3 regions of the Arthrobacter sp. B10-11 genome follow, and region 1 is predicted to be linked to each of the others. Evidence: riboswitches for the same ligand, from Rfam matches in the RefSeq annotation. Region 1 holds a riboswitch; each other region holds the start of a gene.
The links. A riboswitch is a leader RNA that binds a small molecule or an ion and turns the genes downstream of it on or off. The one in region 1 is predicted to bind cyclic di-AMP.
Positions count from the first base shown of each region.

Region 1 (3,269 bases):
GTGGAATCCCCTATATTCTGCCTGACGCGCCTGCGGGGGAAGGAACGGCATCCGTCATAGTCCAGTCACTGAGACATGGTCCGGTCCCGGAGGCGCAACGCACTGACGCGGCAGTTCACGGGTCGGCTGCCGGTGAGTCAGCCGGATGATTATCCGGAGTAATTCAAAATAGGTTAAGCTTGTCCCTGACGCAAGGACTGTGCTCGAGGAGCTGAGCTGGATGACGGATCTGATCGACACCACGGAGATGTATCTTCGGACAATCTTGGAGCTTGAGGAAGAGAGCATCGTGGCTCTCCGCGCCCGGATTGCCGAACGGCTGCGCCACTCCGGGCCCACCGTTTCGCAGACCATCGGCCGGATGGAGCGTGACGGGCTGGTGGTTGTTTCGGGCGACCGGCACCTTGAGCTTACGGAAACGGGCCGGAAACGGGCCACTGAAGTCATGCGTAAGCACCGCCTCGCTGAGCGGCTACTGGCCGATGTGATCGGCCTCGACTGGGCGTACGTCCACGATGAAGCCTGCCGGTGGGAACATGTCATGAGTGAACGGGTCGAACGGCGCATCTTCGAACTCCTGGACCACCCCACGGTGTCCCCCTACGGCAATCCCATTCCCGGGCTGGCGGCGCTCGGCGGCGAGCCGTCGCCCGCGTTCACCGACGGCGTGGTGAACCTCCTGGAGGCCATGACAGGGTACGGGGCCGACTCGCGCGTAACGGTGAGCAGGCTGGCTGAACCGATCCAGGTTGAACCCGAGCTGCTCGTGCAGCTCGATGAAGGCGGGATCAGGCCGGGGGCGTCCCTCGCCCTGGAACGCGTGGGGGAGTACATCTCGGTGCGTGTGCCCGAGATCGAGGGGGCCCTGGAATTGCCGCCCGAAGTCGCGGCCCACGTATTTGTTACGGTCAGCTGACCGCGCACCTCGTAGGACCACCTACAACTGCCTGAGACGCAGATAACGGAATTATTACCGCGCTGATTAATCACCTATAGTTGTGGACTAGCGCCGATACTAAAGCGTTACCTGATCCGAAGCCGAGCTCTGCCAGCGGATCAGCGTACGAATTACCTCCTGGCAGAGGCGGGGGAACCACAACCGGCCGTTGAAAAACGGCCTTGGGGTGAAGTCCGTCAGCGGCAAGCCATCTCCGACGAAGGATTCCCTAGGGACACCCCTGTGTCAGATGCCTTGCAGTGGCGGACCGGGTCTTTGATCTCTCTGACCCGAATCCGACAGCTAACTTCGCAGGCTCTCCAGAGAGGATAATTTTTGACCACGCAGACCGTCAGGGGCCGCCGCAGGGCGACCGGTCCCGCTTCGGAGTACCCAGTGGCCGAAGCCGTTATGACGGTCAGGCCGCGCGATGCGCACCGTGATGCGCGCCGGCGCCGCAGCCTGTTCAGCCAGGTTACGGCCTTCGCCTCGGCGAGCGGTGTGGGCCAGAAGGCAGGCATTGCCCTCGCGGCCACCGGGCTCGTCCTCACTGTGACCGTCCCGTCCACCGGCCCCGCGATGTCCACAGCGGACACGGGGAACGCTGCCGCCGCTGCGTCAGTTGCGCCCCAGCCGGAAGTGTCCGCTGCTGCGGGTGCCAAAATCGACTTCAACCGCACCTACGTCGCCACCAAGGGCGATCCGGACGGCAAGCTCAAGCAGCTTCTGAGCGCGCAGTCGGCAGGGACCATTACCCGTGCGGCCTCCGCCGGCAGCCTCGGGGCACCGCTGGAACAAATGGTTTCGGCCTCGCCGTTCGGCTTCCGGGTCAGCCCCATCACGGGCGGCGCCGGTGAGTTCCACCGCGGCCAGGACTATGCCGCCCAGTGCGGCACGAGCGTCCTCGCTGCCGCCAGCGGAACGGTGACCTTCTCGGGCTGGCATCCTTACGGCGGCGGAAACCGCGTGGTGATTGACCACGGCAACGGCCTGGAAACCACGTACAACCACCTTTCGTCTTCCAACGTCCAGGTGGGGCAGAAGGTGGGCCGTGGCGACCTCGTGGCGCTTAGCGGGACCACCGGCGCCTCCACCGGCTGCCACCTCCATTTTGAAGTCATGGTCAACGGCGAAGTCGTCGACCCCACCGGCTGGCTCTGATCCAAACGATGGACCGCTCTCGCATTCCTGTGACATGCCGTGACCTGAATGTGACATTCGTTATTAATTCCTGTACCGTTTAGAGCACGCCAACTTTTCCGAAGTTGGCGCTCTTGAGTGGATTGCCTAACTCTGCCACCGCTCAAGGTCCGTTCGCATGACATCGTCTGGCAGAGGCGGGGGAACCAATTTTGGTCTTCGCAAGAAGACCTTGGGGTTAAGTCGCAACGCTTCCCAGGAAGCCGAGCGGCCGGGTGACTCCCATCCGAATCCGACAGCTCACCTCGTAGGCATTGGGAGAGGCTACCTTCGTGTCTACACGTCACAATTCTGCGCGCCACCGTGCGCAAACGGTTCGAACGAACCCGTTGAACTCCGTGTCCCGGGCTGTTACTGCCAACGCCGGAACCGTAGGTCGCCAGGCGGCTGTCATTGCAGCCGCGTCCGGATTGATCCTCAGCGTTGGAATGCCGGCGAACGCCGCCGATACCAACCTGGGCGTTTCCGCTTCCACGGAGTCCGGCTCACAGTCGGCCCAGCTGACCGTCACCGCGGAACCGACAGCGACTGTTTCCTTCGAGCGTCCGGCAGTGACCACGAAGGCAGCGCCCAAGGTTGAAACCGTTCGGGCACAGTCCACCGGTACAGATGCCAGCGAAACGTCCACTGAGGCCGACGCGGAAGCCAAGGCAGGCAAGCTTGCCGATGCCGCTTCGTCTGCGGCAGCATCGGGCCTCGCTGCCATCGCTTACACCGGCATCGGCAGTGCCTACGTCTGGGGCGGCACCACTCCCAGCGGCTGGGACTGCTCAGGCTTCACCCAGTGGGTCTACGCCCAGGCCGGTATCAGCATCCCCCGCACCAACGCATGGACTGCCATGACGCCCACCGCCACCCCGGCGCCGGGCGATCTTGTCATGCAAAACGGCGGCGCACACGTTGGCATCTACGTCGGCAACGGCATGATGATCAGCGCGTTGAACCCGTCGCAGGGCACCCTCCTGCACGCTGTGTCCGCCACGGGCACGTCCGCGTTCTACACCATGCGCTAAATCACGCTGCGCTAAAACGCGTGCTTCCCTTCAGTGAAGCGCGCGTCCTTCGCTAAAAACCCTGTTCGGGCCGTTCCGGCTTACCCCCAAGATGCCGGAGCGTCCAAAAGCCGCGGCCT
Region 1 is NZ_JAWMTH010000006.1:61,988-65,256, forward strand. It holds gene RW112_RS17625 (metal-dependent transcriptional regulator) at 221-916, shown strand; cyclic di-AMP (ydaO/yuaA leader) riboswitch at 1,027-1,270, shown strand; gene RW112_RS17630 (M23 family metallopeptidase) at 1,274-2,098, shown strand; cyclic di-AMP (ydaO/yuaA leader) riboswitch at 2,212-2,405, shown strand; gene RW112_RS17635 (C40 family peptidase) at 2,476-3,150, shown strand.

Region 2 (3,269 bases), on a different contig from region 1:
TCTCCGGCGTGACATCCGCAAACGGGGAGCCTGCCGGCGTATAGGCAGGGCTCCCGGCCAGCCGATAGAAGAACGCCGCCATCATGTCCCTGCTGGCGGCGACTCCCGGACGGAACGTGCGGGTACCGTCACTTTCGTACCAGCCGTTGCTGATTCCCTGGTTGGCCATCCAGCTGACCTCTGTGTAGAGCTGCGAGCCGGGCGGGACGTCGACGAAAGAGATTGGCGACGGCGAGGGTGAGGGGGAAGGGGATGGGGACGGTGAGGGGGATGGAGACGGCGACGGTGACGGCGGCGGCGGCGGCGACGTCACGGGGGACTGGCCCATGGCCTGCGCCACTGTCCGGACCGACGTCGTGCCGTTTGCCGTCCGTGCAGCCAGCCATGTGACGAAGGATTCGAACACAGCCGGGCTGATGGACAGGGACGGGTCCGTGCCGTTGGCAATTTCGTGGAAGGTCAGCTGCAGCCAGCCGCCCGTGGTCTCCGCGTTGGTGACCGTGTTTTGCAGGTCGGCCAGGCTCCAGGAGCTGGCCACCTGGTCCGGCGCCCTGGTGACCATGGGATTCTGCGGAGGCAGCGTTTCCGCAACAGGGCAGGAGGCGCAGCTGTCAGGGGATCGCAGGTCGCCCAGGCCCCTGGAACTGGTGTATCCGCAGTCGCGGACGGCTGACTGGGCGGTCGCATTCTCCGCCGCAAACGGATACGCAAAGCTGGTGACGTTGAAACCCCAGCCTTCCAGGGTCGACTTGCTGTTGCAGGCCTCCGCGCGCGCGGCTGCGGCGCTGAGTGTTGTCATGTCCGGGTGGGTCACGCTGTGGCCCGCGATCTCGTTGCCGTCGGCGGCGAAGGCCTGCAGGTTCGCCTGGGTGAGGAATCCGGACGAACCGATGAAGGACGTGGTGATATAGAACGTTCCCACCAGCCCGTGGGCTTTCAGGACCTGCTCGGCGGCCAACTGGCTGCCCAGGCCGTCGTCGAATGTCAGGCTGACAATGGTTGGTTCCGCAGCCCGTGAGGTGCCGGCCACACCCACCACGGTGCTCGCGGCGAGCAGCAGCGCGCCCAGGACCGCCGTCCAGCGCCGGCCGCGCCAGGCTCCGGGGGAGGCCTCCGGGGGGTCAGCCACATGGCGCGGATACTTGCGGACAGGGCGATTCGACCAACGCATGATGCCTCCAAGCGTGTGAGTCCCCCCGCAAGAACATGCACGTAGACTACGCCTCACCGCACCCGGGGAAAACACTCGACTTTGACGGACGGAACACCCGAGTACATCGTCGCTGCCTGCAGGGGCGACCGGGCGCTGCGCCTGGCCGGGCTGTTACCTGAATGTGACATGCGGTGCGCCGCCCGCGTACGGTGGAACGGTGCCCGTTGTCCCAGATACCGGCACTCCCGGGCGGATTGCCTAACCCTGCCGCGGTCCGGGATCCAACCGAAAATCATCCGGCAGGGACGGGGAAACCACTTTTGACCTGACTTTGTGCGGGTCTTCGGGGTGAAGCCGCACGCTTTCCGCAACGCGGAATGCCACTGCGGCCGGGTGTCTCCCATCCGAATCCGACAGCTAACCTCGCAGGCATCGGGAGAGGTCACTTCATGTCTTCACGCAATCTGCCCGACCATCACCGGTCCACCGCGCCCGCGGGGCGCCCGGGGTCCACGCCCACCGGAGGGAGGATCCGTGCGGGACGCCGGGCTGCGGTCCTGGCGGCCGCTTCGGGCCTGGTCCTTTCCGGCACCGGGGCTGCCCAGGCGGCCGATGCCCCCGCGGAACGGGACACCGCTCCGGCTTCCGCCCTGGATGCCACGGCCCAGGTGGGCGCCCCGCTCAGCGCTGACTCGCATGTCAGGATCAGCTTCGAGCGGCCGGATGTCAGCACCACGCCCGCTCCGGTGGAGGCGCCGGTCGAAGAGGCCGCTCCGGTGGAGGCAGCAATTCCGGCGGAGGCCGTTCCCGCGCCGGCCGCTCCGGCCCCTGCTGCGCCCGCGGTTTCCGTCCAGGTCCAGGCGGCGGCCCCTGCCCCTGCGCCGGCGCCTGCTGCCGGCGGTGTCAATGCCGCCATGGTTTCCGCTGCGTACGCGCAGCTGGGAATCACCCAGGACTGCACCGCCATGGTGGAAAAGGCCCTCGGCTCCGCGGGCATTCCCGTGGGCGACCTGGCCCCGATGCAGTTCATGAACTACGGCTCGGTGGTTGGCGAACCGCAGCCCGGCGACATGGTGGTGCAGTCCGGCCACGTGGGCATCTACATCGGCGACGGCCAGGTGATCAGCGGCGGAATGAACGGTGTCAACGCCACGGTCACGCACCCGCTGTCATGGCTCACGGCCACCGGCGGCGTGACGTTCGTCCGCGCCGGAGCCTAGCCTTTAGGCCCTGCCGGTCGGCCGGTGATCAGCTGCCTTGGGGGCAGCCGGTCGCCGGCCTCCGCGTGGCCGCCGGCTCACGGCGGGGATATGGCGAGCTGAGCCGTGCTCTCGCCTTGTACGAATTTGATGCGAAGGAGTGCTTCGCGCGTATCCGCCGGAAGAATGAAGCGGACGTCGCCCGATTTGCTGGAATCGCCTGCCACCAGCTCGTTGAGGCCGGAATCGGGGGAATGGCTGATTCCGTCCGCATTCAGCCTGAACGTAGAGTCCCAGAAGTTGATGTCATATCTGCCGTGGTTGGTGCACCTGAGCGCTACCGTCAGCGCGACCCGGCCGGAGACGTCGGGGCGCACGCCGGCTCCGAGAATCTCATACTCGACGTCGGCTGACCTGAACTTCCGCTCGGCCGGCAATGCTACCGTCCATCCTGCAACGTTGCCGGTGGCGGATGGGACGCCGGTCGCCCGGACGGTGCTGCCCGGCTGTGCTGCGCCGGCTGGAGTGGAGGAAGCGCTCGCCGTTGAAGCTGCGGGCCGGCCGGCGTCGAACAGTCCGAGTTGCCCCAGACCAAGCAGCAGCCCCGTGACAGCGGTAATCACGGCTGCGGCGGCAGTCAGCAGACCGGGCAGCGTAGCCCACCAGCTGGTGGGTTTCTCGTCCGCCATAGCAGTTCCCCCTCAGTCCCAGGGGCAGGGACATCAGTACTCTTCCCATGTTCCTGCCAAGCTCGCCCAAGCACCAGATGCCACGGGATGCCCCTTAGAGCGCCGATCGGGGCCGCGGCCTTCGCCGGCCCGAGCCACTAGTGCGGAACGGCCCTGTTGTCCCCGGGCCGAGACTCGTACTCTGGTGTCTTGGAGGTGATTGCCATGAAGGCAGCCCAGGGAGACCGG
Region 2 is NZ_JAWMTH010000001.1:48,856-52,124, reverse strand. It holds gene RW112_RS00280 (polysaccharide deacetylase family protein) at 1-1,171, opposite strand, end outside; cyclic di-AMP (ydaO/yuaA leader) riboswitch at 1,409-1,599, shown strand; gene RW112_RS00275 (NlpC/P60 family protein) at 1,603-2,373, shown strand; gene RW112_RS00270 (hypothetical protein) at 2,451-3,041, opposite strand; gene RW112_RS00265 (DUF1918 domain-containing protein) at 3,246-3,269, shown strand, end outside.
Region 2: another riboswitch for cyclic di-AMP. It lies ahead of RW112_RS00275 (NlpC/P60 family protein); the one in region 1 lies ahead of RW112_RS17630 (M23 family metallopeptidase).

Region 3 (3,269 bases), on a different contig from region 1:
CTCCGACGCGGTACTTCACCTGCGCGAAGGAAGCCATACGGTGGCTTAAGGACGCTTAGGCGCTAAAACCAGCGATTGCGTTCACCGGGCCAGTCCCGAGCGAAGCGCCGCTACGGGAATGCGGCCGCCGGCCAGGTCCCGGATGAGGCGGACGATGCCGCGCAGGTCGGCGAGGGCCGTCTGGACAAGGTCCACGCCGGCGTCGGCAGCGCTTGCCCAGTCCACCGGGACCTCGTGCACACGGAGTCCGCATCTTTCGGCAAGGACAAGGAGTTCGGTGTCGAAGAACCACTCATCGTCGGCGGTGTACGGAAGAATGTGCCGGCCAACATCTGCGCGGATGGCCTTGAAACCGCATTGCGCATCGCTGAAACGTGCTCCCATCAGCACATGGAGGAGAAGGTTGTAGCTGCGGGAAATGAACGCCCGCCAGCGTCCGCGGACCACGCGGGACGTCCGCGCCAGCCGGGTTCCAACCGCCACATCTGAATGTCCGGAAAGGAGCGGTGCCACCAGCGGAGCGAGCGCGGCGAGGTCGGTGGAAAGATTCACGTCCATGTAGGCCAGCACGGGTGAAGGCGAGTCCAGCCACACAGTGCGTAGGGCGTTTCCCCGGCCCTTGGCGGATAGCCGGACCACAGTGACTTCACGGAGTTCCCGGGCCACACGCTCGGCTGCCTGGAGGGTGCCGTCGGTGCTGGCATTGTCCGCCACGGTAATCCGGAAGGGGTACGGAAAGGTGGCGAGCAGGTAGGCGTGCAGCCGCCGCAACGACGGCTCCACATCCTGTTGCTCGTTGAACACCGGGATGACAACATCCAGGACCGGGACGTCGGTTCCTGCTGCTGCCATGACCCGCGTGTCAATAGGGGCCCGGCGGATGCGTCCCGGCCCGGGAAGCAGCGGTGCGCTTCCGTGCGAGGCATCGACGGCGGCCCGCGGGTGCGGGTGCGGCAGGGGTCCCGTGGCCTGGTGTGTGAGCGTCATGGTTCAACTATGGGGCCGCCGCATATGAAGGATTTAGGCCAAAGCTGTGCACCTGCTGTGGAGTCGCCGGAGGCCCCGAATCCACATGGATTCGAGGCCTCCGGTGCAACGGGACAAGCTGTCTGGCGGGCCGGCTTAGTACCAGTTGTTGGCGTAGTGGAAGTTCAGGGCATCGCAGGGGGAGCCGTACCGTTCCTTGATGTAGTTCAGGCCCCAGTTGATCTGCGTGCGGAAGTTGGTGCGGTAGTCCGCCCCGGCGCTGGCCATCTTTTCGGCCGGCAGGGACTGGACAACGCCGTACGCGCCGCTGCTGGGATTGGTCGCCGTGGTCTTCCAGTCGGATTCCTTGGTCCACAGCGTGACCAGGCACTGCATCTGGTCGGCAGCCCAGCCGTAGCTTCCGAGCTGCGAAGCGGCATATGCCTGGGCCGCTGCGGGGTCGTCAACTGCAACGGGCGGTGCCGGGGCGGGCGCGGGTTCGGGAGCCGCAGCAGGGGCAGGCGCAGGCGCGGCTGCCTCCGGGGCGGCCTCCGGAGCCTTCTGCTCTGACGTCTTTTCCCCGGACGACTGCGGAGTCACGCTGACGGAGGCCGGGGCGGGCATGGCGGAAACCAGGATCTTTTCGAACGCGAGCTTCGACTCGGTATCGGCCGAAGTTGATGCGCTTTCAGCACCTGTGGCCGATGTTGAGGGCGCTGCGGGCTCGGAAGCCTGGCCGGCGGCGCCGACTCCGATCAGTACGGCGCAGGCCGTGGCCACTACTGCGGCCCGGCGGCCGGTCCCCTGCAGGCCGGCAGTGAACCGGGACAACGGGGTTGCCCTGGGGGCCGGTTCGGCGCGGTGGCGTGACCGTGCCGCAGGCGATGCGGAGTTGGCGGAAACGGTCTCAGGGCATACTTCTGGCGTGGATTCAGTCATGGTTGCCTCTCGATGCCGGCGGAGTTAGCTGTCGGGTTCGGATGAGGTCACACCCGGCCGCACGGAACTTCACGTGTCGGCTTCACCCCAAGGGCCGCTGCTGCAGCATGCCCGGAGACCTGGGTCCCCCGCCTCTGCCTGATCATGAGGAAATCCGGGTAGCGGCAGAGTTTGGCGTCCATCCGGATATGCGGCCCGAACGATGGCCGCACCCTAAAAACCGTACAGGAGTTCGGTGCTTAAGTCACGTTTCGGTAACGAGGATCACGCCTGCGGCGCGTTGACTTGCGCTGGAACTGACCGCGCAGTGGTGCCGGCGGGACTAGGCGGCCGCCGGCTCGCCAGGGAGGCGCAACGCGAATTCGGTGCGGCCCGGGCGGGAGTTCACCTCCACGGTGCCGCCGTGTGCCTCCACGATCGACTGCACAATCGACAGGCCAAGTCCGCTGGTTCCCTCGGCGGCCGCGGCGCCGGCAGCACCAGGGGCCGACGCCGCTCCGGCCGGGCTGGTGCGCGCGGCGTCCGCCCGGGCAAACCTGGCGAAGACCCGGTCCACGAATTCCGGCGGGATCCCGGCCCCGTTGTCCGTCACGGTCAGCACGGCACTGCCGTCGGCTGACCTCATCACCCCGGTGACCACCGTGGTCCCCGGGTCCGTGTGTTTGCGGGCGTTGGAGAGGAGGTTGGCCAGCACCTGGTGCAGCTGTTTGGCGTCCCCGCGGACCACCACGGGCTCGTCGGGCAGTTCGAGCTGCCAGATGCGGTCCGGTGCCATGACCTTCTCGTCGCTGACGGTTTCCACCGCCAGCTGCGTCAGGTCCACGTCGCTGATCTTGAGCGGCTGGCCTTCGTCCAGCCGGGCCAGGAGCAGGAGATCCTCTACAAGGGTGGTCATCCGTTCGGACTGGCTTTGCACCCGGGCCAGGGACTTCTTGCCGTCCGGGGTGAAGTCCTCGGTCATCCGCATGAGTTCCGTGTAGCCGCGGATGGCGGTGAGCGGCGTGCGCAGTTCGTGCGATGCGTCGGCCACGAACTGGCGCACCTTGGTCTCGCTCTGCTGCCGTGCCTCGAGGGCTTTGGCGACGTTGTCCAGCATGAGGTTCAGTGCGTGGCCCACGCTGCCCACTTCAGTTCCGGGATGGGCGTTCGACGGCGGCACGCGCACCGCAAGTGCCACCTCGCCGGCGTCGAGTGGCAGCTGGGAAACCTGCGTGGCCACTTCGGAAAGCTGTTCGAGCGGTTTCATGGTCCGGCGGATCAGCACCGTTCCTGCCATGCCGATCAGCACCAGCCCGCCGAGGGAAACGAAGACAAAGGTCCACACCAGTGAGCTGAGCGTGTTCTGCTTTTCGGCGAGGGGGAGG
Region 3 is NZ_JAWMTH010000002.1:63,168-66,436, reverse strand. It holds gene RW112_RS05970 (STAS/SEC14 domain-containing protein) at 1-59, shown strand, start outside; gene RW112_RS05965 (glycosyltransferase) at 82-987, opposite strand; gene RW112_RS05960 (hypothetical protein) at 1,123-1,905, opposite strand; cyclic di-AMP (ydaO/yuaA leader) riboswitch at 1,905-2,092, opposite strand; gene RW112_RS05955 (HAMP domain-containing sensor histidine kinase) at 2,228-3,269, opposite strand, start outside.
Region 3: another riboswitch for cyclic di-AMP. It lies ahead of RW112_RS05960 (hypothetical protein); the one in region 1 lies ahead of RW112_RS17630 (M23 family metallopeptidase).